Regions from separate parts of the Leptolyngbya sp. FACHB-541 genome, predicted to be linked through region 2. Evidence: predicted binding sites of a transcription regulator. Region 2 holds the regulator's gene; the other holds the start of a gene.
What was found. The regulator NtcA, encoded in region 2, controls nitrogen genes in cyanobacteria. The targets are predictions, from matches to a motif close to TTTGTANNNNNNNNTACAAA.
Positions count from the first base shown of each region.

Region 1 (7,405 bases), on a different contig from region 2:
ATATTTGGGATGTGCCTTACCCTGGAGGTCGATCGCCAGCAGCAATGTATCTCCCGGCTTAGCATTAAAGCTGCTGAGCAAGTGAGTTGCTCGTCCTAAAATCGCCACCGACAGCGCATTGTAGGGGCTGTGATAGTTACTGTGCCCGCCTACAATTGGCACGCTGTAAGCTTTTGAAGCAGCCGTCATCCCTGCCCAGACTGCTTCTATAACTGTTGCAGATGTGCCCCATAGGGTGTCTACAACGGCGATCGGGTGACCTCCCATTGCATAGATGTCACTGACGTTTACCATAACGGCGCACCAACCCGCAAACCAAGGTTCTGACTCCACTAGTACATCCCACATCCCTTCTGCTGCTAGGAGAAGGTAGCCATCCCGGTCAGGGATGGCAGCACAGTCATCACCAATGAGGGGGTTCGGGGATTGGGGATTAGGGATCGGGAGTGAAGGTGAGAATTGCTTTAGGTATTTAGCGGCAAGCTGGATATCTTGCTTTTGTAGCACCCCGATGGATTGACGTAGGGTTGTTACCAATTCAATGAGTTTCACAATTGATTGTTATGAGGCTTCTAGTTCTCTCATTCCTAATCTCCAATATCCAATAGCGGGACGAGGTTCGCTGCTGGGAGGATAGTATTCCAGGTCTGCTTGCATCATGTGGTGGGGGCGATCGCAAATCACTATTTCTTCAAGTGAGTGCCAATGCTGCCGCCGGAAAAACTTCACGTTTTGAAGCTGCACGGTTGCCAGAAATTGACGACAGCCCCAGGTGTTTGCAGTGGTTACAGCTTTGTAGATCAAACCACGCCCAATTTGCCCAACACGACGGTAATCAGGATGAACACCAAGCCTGCCGCCATACCAGACTTCTGGCTCTGTCTCATAAATTCGCACTACACCAACCACTTGTTTTGATGCGTTGAGAGTGACAATAGGATAGGCGATCGCGTCCCATTGATCCTCATCATTCCGTTCAAACAAGCCTTGTTCTTCTGCAAAAATCATTTGCCGCAATTCGCAATACGCCTCATATTCAGAAGCTGAAGCCGCTAACTTGTAAGTGTAGGATGAGGTAGTCATGAATGATATTGCAGTGTATGGTTACGGAGGACTAAGCAGACGTTTCAAAGGTTGAAAGAGCAGAACAAGCACCACATTTGGCGCAACCTGCTTTAACTTCCGTAGAAGCCAGTCCCGATCGTTGCAGCATTGCTCCAATTTGCTGATAGAGCGCAAACATAAACTCACTATTGGGTGGTCTGTGATTTGCTAAAGGAGTACCGCTGATCGGCACAAACGGCACTACAAAAGGATAAACACCGACATCAATTAGCTTTTGCGAGACTTCCAACAACGTAGAAAGTGAGTCGCCCAATCCTGCCAACAGGTAAGTACTCACCTGTCCCCGACCAAACACTTTCATAGCCGCCTCAAATGCCTCAAAATAATACTCAAGCGGTACTTCTGCTTTACCTGGCATAATTTTGGCTCGAACCTGTGGGTCAGCCGCCTCCAAATGCATTCCCAGGCTGTCTACTCCAGCCGCTTGCATTCGCTCGAACCAGATAAAGTCATCGGGTGGTTCACACTGTGCCTGAATTGGGAGATTTACCCTAGATTTAATCACTTTGGCGCACTCAGTTAGATAAGCAGCACCGCGATCGCTTGTATTTGGCGTTCCTGTCGTCATCACCATGTGTTTCACCCCATCCAGACGCACAGCGGCTTCTGCCACTTCTGCCAACTGTTGAGGTGATTTACGGGCGATCGTGCGTTCTGCTGCCAAAGATTGACCAATGGCGCAAAACTGGCAGGCTGTGGCGCGATCGCCATAGCGCATACAGGTTTGCAGTACGGTAGTTGCCAGCACATCATGAGAATGGAGCAAAGCAATCTTCCAATAAGGAATGCCGTCAGCAGTAGTGAGACTATAAAACTTTGGCTGTGTAGGAAATGAGATGGGGGCGATCGCCTTCCCGTCTAGCTTCAGTATTGGCAGCACTTGAGCATCCCCAACTTCAACCGCATAGGGTGATTCAGCCGCTCCATCGGTGAAAATGGGTACCATCACCGTCGTGTCATCAATAGTTATTGCTTTATGGTCTGAAGGCCCTGCACCACCCTTACGCCCTGATGCACCAACGGCTGAATCAATCCATCGCAAACCGTGAGACTGTAACTCCGTAATCAAGTTTTGTTTGTTCATGCTCGTTAGCTGCTTCTCCATTCAGCAATTGTTCAGCAGGGATTGCCTGATGGTGCATCTCTGCGCTCATAAACGGTCTTGCATCGATATTGAGACGAAGCTGAAGTAAGTCAGGACGGGCATAGTGACCGACCGAATCCATCATTCGTTTACGCTTAGTGATAAGAGAGAAGTCTAGATCGGCGATCGCCATCCCCTCCCCTTCTGTCACAGGGGGGCAAAGGTGAGTTCCCTCCGGACTAATGATCGCAGTGTGGCAGCCACCTGTTAACACCCGCTGCATCTTTTCGTCTGGCGTAATTTGGGCAAGTTGCTCAGGTGTGAGCCAACCTGTTGCATTCACCACAAAGCAACCTGACTCTAAAGCGTGATGGCGAATCGTGACTTCCGTTTGGTCAGCAAAGATTTGTCCCACCATTGAGCCAGGAAACTGAGCACAGTGAATTTGTTCATGTTGTGCCATCAAAGCATAGCGGGCAAGCGGATTGTAATGTTCCCAGCAGGCAAGAGCACCAACCATTCCCACCGCAGTGTTCACCACTTTTAGCCCCGACCCATCTCCTTGCCCCCATACCATCCGCTCATGATAAGTTGGCGTAATTTTGCGCCGCTTCAACACAAGTGTTCCATCTGCATCAAAGATGAGTTGAGCGTTGTAGATGGAACCATTCTCCCGCTCATTTACCCCTAAAACTACAACGATGTTGGCAGCCCGAGCAGCCTGACTCACTGCCTCTGTCACTGCTCCCGGCACCTCTACAGCTTCCTCATAAAGCCGCATGTGTTCCTTACCCATCAACACGGGGGGTTGAATGAATGAGAAATAGGGATAGTAGGGAACAAAAGTTTCTGGAAATACAACCAGATTTGCCCCTGCTTTGGCAGCTTGGGCGATCGCCTCTAACACTTTCTCAACCGTTCCCTCGCGGCTAAACAGCACTGGACTAATCTGCACCGCAGCCGCCCTAACAGTTCGTGAGTAATCCATAGATTTTCCTTAACGGGGGAGATAGTGAGTGATGTTAAGTCGGGTCATCGGTCACTTGTCATTAGTTATTTACAAGTGTAGAAGCCAATGAAGAATGACAAGTCACAAATGATAAACAAGCAATGACAAGTGACCAATCACTAATGACCGATGACCAATACCTCTTCCCTACAGTGTCCAGGTGTCTAAAATGAAGGCTCCCTCCTTGCGGTGCATCAGCACCAAGTCCAACACATCGAGGGGGCTGATCGGGCGAATTCCGGCGATCAGAGACGGTTCACCATGACCATACAGCGCTTGCAGGGCAAAGCGGCACGCATAAACCTTTCCCCCTTCAGCCATAAACTTGCTGAGCTGATTGTTGAAGTTTTGGTGTCCAGGAAATGCTTCATCTCCAATTTTTGGGAAGCCTCGCTGAACGCCCAGGGTGACTCCGGGCCCATACAGCAAAATTGAAGTCTCAAACCCTTTACGCAGCAGACGCAGCGATTGCAGTAGATTGACCAGACCAATCGATCCTTCAAATGCAACAGTGTGGAATGTTACGAGAGCTTTTTCGCCCGGTTCTGCCTGCACATCGGGAAATACTTTCTCTTCGTAATCAACAAAAAAGTCACCTGCTTGATGCGCGGGAATTTCAACTGAAGGCATAGTTGTCTCCTGAAAAGTGGGTCAAGTCCAACAGTCTCTTAACTAACCTGAGTTAAGAGTCCAAATATCTGCTGAGATTGAGACAAATGCTCGATCCGAGATCCATTTCGTTGCGCTTGTCTGCAATCTAATTCGGCTGTTGATTGCAGGTTAAGAGCTTGACTCACTTACTCTTGTATAGTTAGTAACGAAAAGCAGAGTTCTGTTGGTAAGTACAGGCAATATTGAAGGGGTGTCGGAGTGGATTAAGAGCGATCGCCTCCAACAACCTGCCTAAAAAGACAGGTAACTACTTTCTACTAATTACTACTACTAATTACTAACGGCTATTAATAACCCAATCGTTCTCGTGCTTGCTGACGTAAAGGGCCAGCTTGTGGATGATCGGGCTGAATTTGTAAGGCTTTATCGAGAGATGCGATCGCCTGATCAAAGCGACCCAAGTTCCACAGCGCTTGCCCTCTAGTAGCCCAAGCTTCTACGGAATTGCGATCAAGGGCGATCGCTCGGTCTAGCGCCGAAATTGCCTCCACCGATCGCCCAAAGCTTTGTAACGTGATGCCCATATCAACCCACGCCCCAACCAGGTCTGGCTTTAGTTGGGTTGCCCGTTCAAATAGCCTGAGCGACTGGAGCGATCGCCCCTGCTCTCGGTAAGCTCGTCCTTTACTCCAGTAAGCTTCAGCATAATTGGGGTTGATCGCCAAGGCATCGTCACAGGCGACAGCAGCTTCGGCAGGTTGCTGCAAATAGGTAAGGCTGTGACAACGTCCCCAGTACGCCTTAGCATTCGCTGGCTCAAGGGCAAGTAGTCCGTTGTATGCTTCTAGCGCTTGTTGAAACTGCCCACTCTGTAGCAGGCGATCGGCACGGCTTTGCATTTTTGCTGCCCATTCTTCTGGTGCAGGCAGGTTTGGAGCCGCAAGGGAGCGAATCATTGGCATAGCGGGAGTGCCCGCATGAGAACCAACCGTTTCAATCGGAGGGCTAACAGGCTGCAAAAAAGCATCCGTCTGCATCGCGACGAACGTTGTACCTGCGGTGGCGAGCCCAGCCAGTCCTAACCCAAAGCCAAGCTTTGCCAATCGCCGCTTATAGCCGAACGACCGTTCTTTCTTCTGTGAAGCCTGGAGTGGAGTGGATGCTGGCTCAGGGTTCTCAAGCCCATTTCCATTCAGTTCATCCGATTGAATCTGGCAGGGAGCCGTCTCTGACTCTAGAGATAGCATTGAAATTTGAACGGTCGTGTCGGAAGGATTAAACACGCTCGTGGAGGCGGATATCAGCTCTGACGCGGTCGTCTCTGTACCTGAAAAGGAAGATTCCAGTGGTGTGTCGACAAATTCAGGTAGGGGCGGTAAAAACTCGGTCACCCCAACTGGGAGTTCTTGAAAGGCTTCCAGGGCTTCTACGGCAGTCGGGTAGCGATCGCGGAAGTCATAGCGCACCATGCATTCCAAAATTTCTGCAAGTTCAGAACTGACTTCGGGGACGCGATCGCGCCAGTCTATTTCTCCAGTTTCAGGATGGTCTCCCAGGCGTTTTGGGTGAATGCCAGTTAAAGCCTGAATTCCAATCACTCCAACTGCGTAAACGTCACTGCTAAAGCGCGGCTTGCCGGCTAATTGTTCATTTGGAATGTAGCCCTGAGTCCCAATCGAAACCGTCAAATCAGTGATGCCTGTGTCAGGATTGGCGCTTTGAGTGCTGACCTGCTTCACTGCACCAAAGTCGATCAGCACAATTCGTCCGTCTTTGCGCCGCCGCATCAGGTTAGAGGGCTTGATATCCCGGTGAATCACCTGCTGCTCATGCACAAACACCAAAACCTGAAGAATATCTCGCAATAAGGCAATTACCTGATCTTCGGGCCAGGTTTTTCCTTTCCTCAGCGGGTGGGTGAGCGATTCACCTTCAATAAATTCTTGAGCCAGATAAAACTCTTGATTTTCCTCAAAGTGAGCAAACAAAGTCGGAATCTGGTTGTGGCTGCCCAACTGGTAGAGCGCTCGGGCTTCGGTGTCAAACAAGCGTCTCGCCATTTGCAGGCTTTTGTCGTCACTCGTCTGTGGCAGCAAGCGCTTAACGACGCAGCGAGGATGCCCTGGTAAATGGAGGTCTTGCGCCAAAAAAGTTTGACCAAACCCACCAGCACCCAGTTGGCTGATGACTTTGTAGCGTCCCCCTAAAGTGGTAGCAGGATGGGTCTGTGGAATTTGGCTCATCGTCGATGGGTGGCTGGTCGGTTGATGGAACCACTGATGGAACCACTTAGGTCAGGTAAAACTAACTCAGAGAAATACCTGTATTTAAAACCCTCAGTACTCGAAGAAGATGCATTCCCGTCAATTCTAACGACTTCAATAATCTAAATTGTGTTGCTAGAACGAGGACAAAATCTATAAAGTCTCTATGATGCATCTTTAAATATTTAACTTTTGGCAATTCAGATTAACCTGCCCAAACCTCCATTAACCCTTTGCTAGTCAGGCGATCGCCCAAACGACCCTCCCTTTAAGTAGGCTCTAAAATTAAACTTTTGGACTGAGGCTATGCTGCCTATTTTTTATTCCGATGAATTTTTGGATCATGATACTGGCGTTTATCATCCTGAGAAACCAGGTCGCTTAACTGCCATCACAAAAGCTCTCAAAGCTGCACCCTGGGCTGATCAGTTGGATTGGCGATCGCCCACACCTATCCACGCTCAAAGCGATCGGCTCATGGCTGCTTTAGAGGCAATTCATCCCCAGCAGTACATCGCTGCGGTGCAACAGCTAGCTAACCGAGGCGGTGGCTATATCGATCAAGACACGATTGTTTCCCCCCGCAGCTATGATGTTGCTCTGCTTGCGGCTAGCGCTTGGCTGGACGGCATTGATCAAACACTGGCAACCGGAGAACCTGCCTTTGTGCTGGCGCGTCCACCCGGACATCACGCGATGCCCCAGCGAGGCATGGGGTTTTGCATCTTTGCAAATGCAGCGATCGCCGCTCACTACGCCCTTCAGCAACCGGGGGTAAATCGCGTCACAATCCTTGACTGGGATGTGCATCACGGCAATGGCACTCAAGCGATCGCCGAAAACCATGCCCAGATAGCCTACTGCTCACTGCACCAATCTCCTTTCTACCCCGGTACTGGCGATGCGGACGAACGGGGCGCTTTTAATAACGTGCTGAATTTGCCGATGCAACGGGGTAGCACCCTGGCAGACTACCAGCCCTTGTTTGAGCAAAAAGTAATTCCGTTTCTTAGTACCTTCCAACCTGACTTGCTGATTGTCAGCGCTGGATATGATGCGACCCAAGCCGATCCGCTAGCAGAAATCGCACTCCAACCAGAGGATTACGGCGTATTCACAAGACTCTGTCTGCAAATCACCCGACGCACTGTCTTTGGCTTGGAGGGCGGATATGATTTTGATTCTCTATCACAATCCGTTGTAGCTACCGTTAGTCAATGCCTTAAGTAGGGGCGAACGGCCGTTCGCCCCACAAGAAATGACTTTCCCCGGTATCTCTCAAGGCTAATTAGGGCACTGCCCGTCCTGGCA
Region 1 covers NZ_JACJPC010000130.1:24,047-31,451, forward strand. Annotated here, with positions in the region: gene H6G00_RS28305 (sll0787 family AIR synthase-like protein) at 1-552, opposite strand, end outside; gene H6G00_RS28310 (MSMEG_0567/Sll0786 family nitrogen starvation N-acetyltransferase) at 562-1,083, opposite strand; gene H6G00_RS28315 (MSMEG_0568 family radical SAM protein) at 1,115-2,209, opposite strand; gene H6G00_RS28320 (Nit6803 family nitrilase) at 2,154-3,197, opposite strand; gene H6G00_RS28325 (MSMEG_0572/Sll0783 family nitrogen starvation response protein) at 3,366-3,848, opposite strand; gene H6G00_RS28330 (serine/threonine-protein kinase) at 4,178-6,073, opposite strand; gene H6G00_RS28335 (histone deacetylase) at 6,401-7,324, shown strand; gene H6G00_RS28340 (DUF3105 domain-containing protein) at 7,379-7,405, opposite strand, start outside.
Region 1: the regulator NtcA is predicted to act here: its motif matches at 4,021-4,040, upstream of H6G00_RS28325 (MSMEG_0572/Sll0783 family nitrogen starvation response protein).

Region 2 (7,405 bases):
GTAGAGCGCTGATTCAAGAACCACTAGGTCGCTTCCTAGAAAAATGTGACTACCAGCTTGAGCCAGGTGGAGATTATTCGTTTACGATTCGGGCAGAGATTTAACCGCCTAAGCCGTCAACCTGCCCAAATAACGCTCGATTAAGAGAATCGCTACAATGTCGTCGATTGGGCGGGGGAGGGTACGAATACCTTGTGGTAGAAGGCGAGACAAACCTTTTGGTGGATACATCTGCCAGTAGCGATCGCGAGCTTCCAGGGTGCTAAATCGCTCATCTACCATGACGATTCGCAGTGGTTCTGACAGACTGCTACTGAGCTTTTGCTTCCACTCTTTAGAGCTGGTTTGATCGCCCATCACTAGCATCGAAATCGGAAACTGTTTGCGTAACGACTGAATGGTGGCGATCGCCTCCTCTGCGGGGATCACCTCACAATAGAAGAGGCTGCGGTCTAGCCCCATGACTGCTACACCACACTTTTGGCGACCGGGATCAAAACCCAAAATAGCTGGCTGACTGGAGTCAAAGAACGGGGATACCATGCGGTTTGAAGAATAAAACCTGCGAGAATTCATTCAATTGAACTGTTCCTAATTATTCCGATCTGAATTGTTCCGGTCTGAATTGCTTGGGTTAGGGGCAGGCTGTTCCGGTCTAGGCGACTGCGAATCGGGTTGTTGTGGAACGAATAAGGGTGAGGATTGCTCTGTCCCAAATAAAACCTGGCCGTCTCGAACTGCAACTAGCTCTAACCTAACTGGACCCGCAGTATAGGTGATGTCTGAGGCGATCGCCTGGATTTCAACAGGCTGATTGTATTGCTTTACCTGGCGCAAAAAGTTGATCAAAGTTTGAGTTCGACCATCTGCAATTTGCGGTATGTCTAGCAATATGCCTGCCTGCCTGGCCCGAAACTGGGAGGCCGCTGCCAATAGCCTAATTCGGTCAAGCAGTTCTTCGTCCGTGGCAGCGGATGGATTGACAGAAACGGACGCTACAATTTCTCCATCTAAAAATACAACCTGATTGGGGGTGGCAGCCGCGAACACTTGAATGCAGGATTCTCCAGCTACAACACACGGTTCTCCCACGACATAGTTGCCTGCCGAAAGAATCCGCACAACGTATTCCTGTCCATCCCGAATTTGACTGACTAAACGCTCAACCTCAGCATTTGTAATATCGATGACTTGCTGATCTAAGTTATCTGCATCAGGTAAGATTTCTTGGACTGCGACTCGATTAGCCTCTAGCAATAGTTGATAAATTACCTGAGGCGCGACAGCCGGATCAACAATGCGAAAGGCACGAGACACAAGAGCTTGATTCCGCAGGAGAGCAACGTTGCCCTGGCGTAAGCCTTGAAACTCTCGCTCAAGAGATTGCACCTCTCGAACGAGGAATGTTCTTTGAGCTTCGAGTTGACGCAGCAGTTCTTCTCGTTCGGCGATCGCCTGATCCCGCAGCGCTAATTCTTCTTCCCGCTGTCGAATTAACTGCTGCCGCCCAACCTGAAGCTCCCGAATTTCTGACCGGAGGCTATTTGCCTGCTGTGTGACCCGACCCAGTTGAGCACGGGCCTGCTCAAAACTAGAACGGATCTGACCCAGTTGGCGCTGAGTTTGGTTGAGTTGGTTTTGAGCCTGGTTAAGTTGGGCAGCAGTTCCGGCTTGACGGGCGACCGCCGCTTCCAAATCCCGGTTAATCTGTCGCAGTCGCCTCCGGGCAGCCATTTGTTGCTCAATCGCCTGATCTCGTTGAGTCTCAATTTGCTGCTTTTCCTCGCTCACCTCTTCCAGGTCTTGGCGGGCAGTAGTTAAGTTCTCTTGAATTTCTTCATAGTCGAAAATACCGCGACGAAGCTGCTCACTTAAGGCAAACAGGAGCGCAAAAGTAGAAGCAGAAATAACGCTACCTGTGAGAACGGTAACAATCGTTGCAGTCTGTCGGGGGCGCAGGTTAAACAGGGTCAGCCGAGCTTTACCCACCCGCATCCCAAGGCGATCGCCCACCGTGGCGATCACCCCCCCCAGTACTAAAATTGCTGCAATCAGGACTAACTGAGCGGTCATCGCTGGTTAGAAACAGTCCAGATACAGCCTACTGCATTCTGAACGAGGTGAACGAGTCGATGCGTTGACTTAAGTAAATTGCTGGCTAAGGGCAACAGGATTATGAACGGTAATTTTCTTTTTGTGGATAGATATCATCTTATCTTGCCGCAGGTCACCTAGCAGACGAGTTACTGTCACGCGGGTAGAACCAATTGCCTCGGCGATCGCCTGATGCGACAACTTCAGGTCAATCGTGATCCCATCCGGGCTGGGCATGCCAAAGTCGCGGCAAAGAATCAGCAGGAAACTCACCAGCCGAGAACCCATATCTCGGTGTGCCAGCGTTTCGATCATCATCTCGGTTTGCAGAATCCGAGATGAAAGTCCCTGGAGCATCAGCATCGACAGCTCAGGGTTATCTTTCAGCGCCTTCTCAACCTGCTCAATTGGAACCGAGAGCAAATCAACAGGTGTAAAAGCAACGGCGTGGTAAAACCGATCAGAGCGATGTCCCGTGATTAGAGACAATACGCCAAACACGCTGTTTTCTCGCAGCAGAGCAACCGTAATTTCCTCTCCAGCCTCGTAGACTCTGGACAGCTTCACGGCTCCTTTGAGCAAAAAATAGACGCGCTCAGCGGGATCACCTGGAAAGAAAATAGTCTTACTTCGATCAAACGACTCCACCACAGGCGGAAAAGCCCCGCCACTCAGCTGCCGAAATACATTCGCTAGCGGTGGTCTATCTTGCGTCACTACCATACCCTCGCCCTACCCACTGTCGTATAGACTGAATCAGGTCATGCATAGATCCCCTGCTTCCTGTGAGAGATCTCTGACTTTAGAACACTAAAACTTAACTGCGAGACTGTTTTTTGTACACGACGATACAAAATCTGCCAACCTGTATCGAAAGTTCCTCAGTAAATCCACATAACTTTGCGTCGGTAGCGCTGAACTTGTTCAAAATTAAGCCAGGTTTGAGCTTTGATGAAGGGACTCGAAAGGCTTATGTTATCTACGATACAAGGCGATCGCCCTAAAGTGAAACGACCACACCAAAACGAATCCTCTATCCTTAGATCCTAGTTTTCCAGTATTCTCCTAGTTGCGCCTAAATAAAGATTTTTCACAGATTCTCATGCTGAACTTGACTGGCAAAAACGCTCTCGTCACAGGCATCGCCAACAACCGCTCGATCGCCTGGGGAATCGCCCAACAGCTTCATCAAGCTGGAGCCAACTTGGGCGTGACCTTCCTGCCCGACGAAAAGGGACGGTACGAAAAGAAAGTGGCAGAACTGGTAGAGCCGCTCCAACCCAGCTTGTTCTTGCCTTGCGACGTGCAAAACGATGAGCAGATCGAGTCGATCTTTAAAACCGTTGGGGAGAAATGGGGCAAGCTCGACATTCTGATTCACTGCCTCGCCTTTGCCAACAAAGATGACCTGACCGGCGGCTTCAGCAAAACCAGCCGCGATGGATTCAACCTGGCGATGGACGTTAGCGCCTACTCACTGGTGCAGCTTAGCCGCGCCGCTAGCCCCCTCATGACCGAAGGCGGCAGCATCATCACGTTGACCTATCTGGGCGGTGTTCGCGTCATTCCTAACTACAACGTTATGGGAATCGCTAAAGCAGCTCTGGAAATGAATGTCCGCTATCTCGCCGCAGAACTCGGACCCCAAAACATTCGCGTGAATGCCATCTCTGCTGGCCCAATCCGCACCCTGGCTTCTTCAGCCGTTGGTGGAATTCTAGACATGATTCACCACGTTGAAGAAATTGCCCCCCTACGCCGCACTGTCACCCAAACCGAAGTCGGCAATACGGCTGCTTTCCTTGCAAGTGACCTCTCTAGCGGCATTACAGGGCAGGTTCTCTACGTCGATTCGGGCTACGCCATCATGGGGATGTAAGGAAATTTCCAGCAAACAAAATGTCTGTAGGGGCAGGTTTAGCAACAGTTCTGTTGTTTCGATGCAAACACTTTGGCGAAACCTGCCCCTACCAAGGGTTTAAATTTCCTGCCAGAAATTTCCTAAGATCTTGAAGAGATAATAGAAATAGTTTTTTCACCAGCAATTTGGATTCAGGTTCATGCAAACCCGCGACCCCGCAGCGACTTCCTCAAAAAAGCGTCCTTCCTTTAATTTAGAGTTACCTGCTCGGACAGCCTCCGTTAGCCGAAAAACGGGTGAGACGGACGTACACGTAAGCCTGAACCTGGATGGACAGGGAAACTGCTCGGCAGCAACGGGAATCCCATTTCTGGATCACATGCTGCACCAGATTTCCTCACACGGTTTGATTGATCTGGATGTGCAGGCAACAGGCGACCTGGAAATTGACGACCACCACACCAACGAAGACGTGGGAATCACGCTGGGGCAAGCTTTAGCAAAGGCGTTGGGCGATCGCAAAGGCATTGTCCGCTTCGGGCATTTCCTCGCTCCCCTTGATGAAGCGCTAGTTCAGGTTACGCTAGATTTCTCTGGACGGCCCCACCTCAGCTACGGGTTAGAAATCCCTACAGAGCGAGTTGGCACTTACGATACGCAACTGGTGCGCGAATTTTTTGTAGCGATCGTCAACCATTCTCAAATGACGCTACACATTCGCCAATTGGATGGGATTAATTCTCATCACATCATTGAGGCAACCTTTAAGGCGTTTGCACGGGCGGTGCGAATGGCAGTCGAGGTTGATCCCCGCCGAGCGCATACCATTCCCAGTTCTAAAGGCGTGCTGTAGATGCCGGAAGGGCCAGAAATCAAGCAGGCGGCTGACCAGATTGCAAAAGCAATTGGCGATCGCCCCGTTACCGAGATCTTCTTTGCCTTTGAGCGGCTCAAGCCTTACGAATCAAAGCTAGTGGAACGAAAGGTTATATCGGTGACTGCCAAAGGCAAAGCTATGCTAATTGGCTTTGACAACCAACTGAGCATCTACAGCCACAATCAGCTTTATGGCAAATGGGTAATCAGAGCCGCCCATGCCTATCCCGCGACAAACCGCCAACTTCGGCTTGCCATCCACAACGAGAAGAAGTCAGCCCTGCTTTACAGTGCTTCTGATATCGAAGTTTTGACCGAGCCTGAGATCCTGATTCATCCGTTTCTGAGCAAATTGGGACTCGATGTCCTGGATGAAGCGACTACCGTTGAGCAGGCGATCGCCCGCCTCCACGACAAACGCTTCTACCGTCGCAGCTTTATTTCTCTATTGCTCGATCAGGGCTTTTTCTGTGGCTTGGGCAACTACCTTCGCAGTGAGGTACTGTTTGTCGCTAAAATCCATCCTACTCGCCGTCCTACCGACTGTTCTTCTGAACAGATTGATGCCCTGGCAGAAGCTGTCCTCTCCGTCAGCCGTCAGTCTTATCAAACAGGCGGGATTACGAATGGACTTAAGCTTGTCGCCCAACTCAAAGCTCAGGGGCAAAAGCGCAACGAATACCGCCATTACGTGTTTAACCGAGCCGACGAGCCCTGCTACATCTGTGGAACAGCGATCGTTAAAGAATTTTCAGGTGGGCGGCGATATTATTACTGTCCCACCTGCCAGCCCTGCGACTAATATTCCTACACCGTAGCAGGTGTCCCTGCAGATTGGGTTTGCTGTGCCATTTCGATCAGACGGCGAATCCGTTCCTCGGTGGGAGGATGAGTCCGAAATAGCGTCTGCAGCCCCTCTGCTGACAGAGGATTGACGATCAGCAAAGGCGACATGGCTGGGTTGCCGTGCATCGGGATTTGGTGTCCGACTTGCTCCAACTTTTCTAACGCACTGGCCAAAGCCGTAGGATTTTGGGTAATTTGAGCTGAACCTAAATCTGCGGCAAATTCACGGGTGCGCGAAATAGCCATCTGAATCAGAGCAGCAGAGAGAGGAGCCAGCACAATCAGGAATAGCAGCCCAATTGGGTTTGCGCCTCGACGGGTATCTCGCGTCACGGGTCCATACAATGCGCCGAGGGTGAGAATACGCCCGACAAACGTGACCGCACCTCCCAATGTCCCTGCAACGGCTTGGGTGAGGGTATCGCGGTTGCGAATATGAGTTAGCTCGTGCGCCAAAACGCCCTCTAGCTCCTCAGGAGACAGTAAGTTAAGAATTCCTTGCGTGACAGCAACAGCAGCATGATTGGGATCGCGTCCTGTAGCAAAGGCGTTGGGCGACTCCGTTGGCACCAGAAACACCTTTGGCATGGGAATCTCTGCGCGATCGCTCAACTTAGCAATCATGTCGTACAAATCAGGCGCTTGCTCACGGGTCGTCGGCTGAGCTTGGTAGGAAGCTAGGGCTGCCTGGTCAGAAAAATACCAAGAGCTCAGGCTGGTGAAAGCAGCGATCGCCAACCCCCAAAACAGTCCTTGCTCATCACCAACCAAATAATAAGCAACTAAAACAATTAGTCCGCTCAGCAGTCCCAACAGAGCCGCTGTTTTAATTTGATTTCCAAACATACTTCACCTGATTCACGTTGAAAAATTCATATAGATAAGCTTTAGAATCTCAAACTGGAGGTATCTTTGGGTCTACCAGGTGGGTGAAAGGCTCTATATCTGAGGTCAGGACTTATAACAATAATTGGAATTTGTTGTCATCTGGATCTTGAGCTGGGAAGACTCTGAAATAGTCATGAAATGAGGCTGTTGTATGGAACCTGTTCTTGTTAAAGGGCAACTGATAACCTGGAAAGATGCTAAAGGTTTTGGTTTCATTCAACCGGCTGATGGAAGTCAAGAAATTTTCTTGCACATTTCCGAAATAAAAGACTCCACTCGCCGCCCGAAAGTAGGTGACACGATTTACTACTATGCTGTAGCTGAAGATGGTAAATTTCGCGCTCACAAAGCTTTTATCTTAGGAGCAAGACGTAAGCCAACTTTGACCGCTTCGAGAAATAAGGCTTTATCTAGCGATGTATCTCTCTCTCCATTTCCCGTATTAGAGACATTGCTGCTGTCGATTTTGCCCCTCGTCGGGTCATTGCACTTTGCTTGGGCAACCGCTAATCCGCTTCCACTCATTCTCTACCCTATGATGAGTCTGTTAACTTTCGCTTTATACGCTGACGATAAATCTCGGGCAAAGCGAAGAAGCTGGAGAACACCAGAGAAGACGTTACATTTATGTGAACTAGCAGGTGGATGGTTGGGAGGATTTGTAGCCCAGCGAAGACTCCACCACAAAAGTAGCAAGGAGTCTTATCAGTTTGAGTTTTGGGTGATTGTTGCACTTCACTACATCGCCTGGTTGGGCTGGTTATTTTTTGGCAAGTTCATAACAGCTTGATCTCTAGCAAAGTGAATTATCTATGGCTTTAGCGATCGCTGGAGAACGCA
Region 2 covers NZ_JACJPC010000041.1:43,868-51,272, forward strand. Annotated here, with positions in the region: gene H6G00_RS06780 (DUF3146 family protein) at 1-104, shown strand, start outside; gene H6G00_RS06785 (pre-16S rRNA-processing nuclease YqgF) at 109-543, opposite strand; gene H6G00_RS06790 (DUF3084 domain-containing protein) at 592-2,073, opposite strand; gene ntcA (global nitrogen regulator NtcA) at 2,143-2,817, opposite strand; gene fabI (enoyl-ACP reductase FabI) at 3,197-3,973, shown strand; gene hisB (imidazoleglycerol-phosphate dehydratase HisB) at 4,155-4,808, shown strand; gene nei (endonuclease VIII) at 4,809-5,633, shown strand; gene H6G00_RS06815 (M48 family metalloprotease) at 5,639-6,523, opposite strand; gene H6G00_RS06820 (cold shock and DUF1294 domain-containing protein) at 6,717-7,355, shown strand; gene H6G00_RS06825 (cobyrinate a,c-diamide synthase) at 7,378-7,405, shown strand, end outside.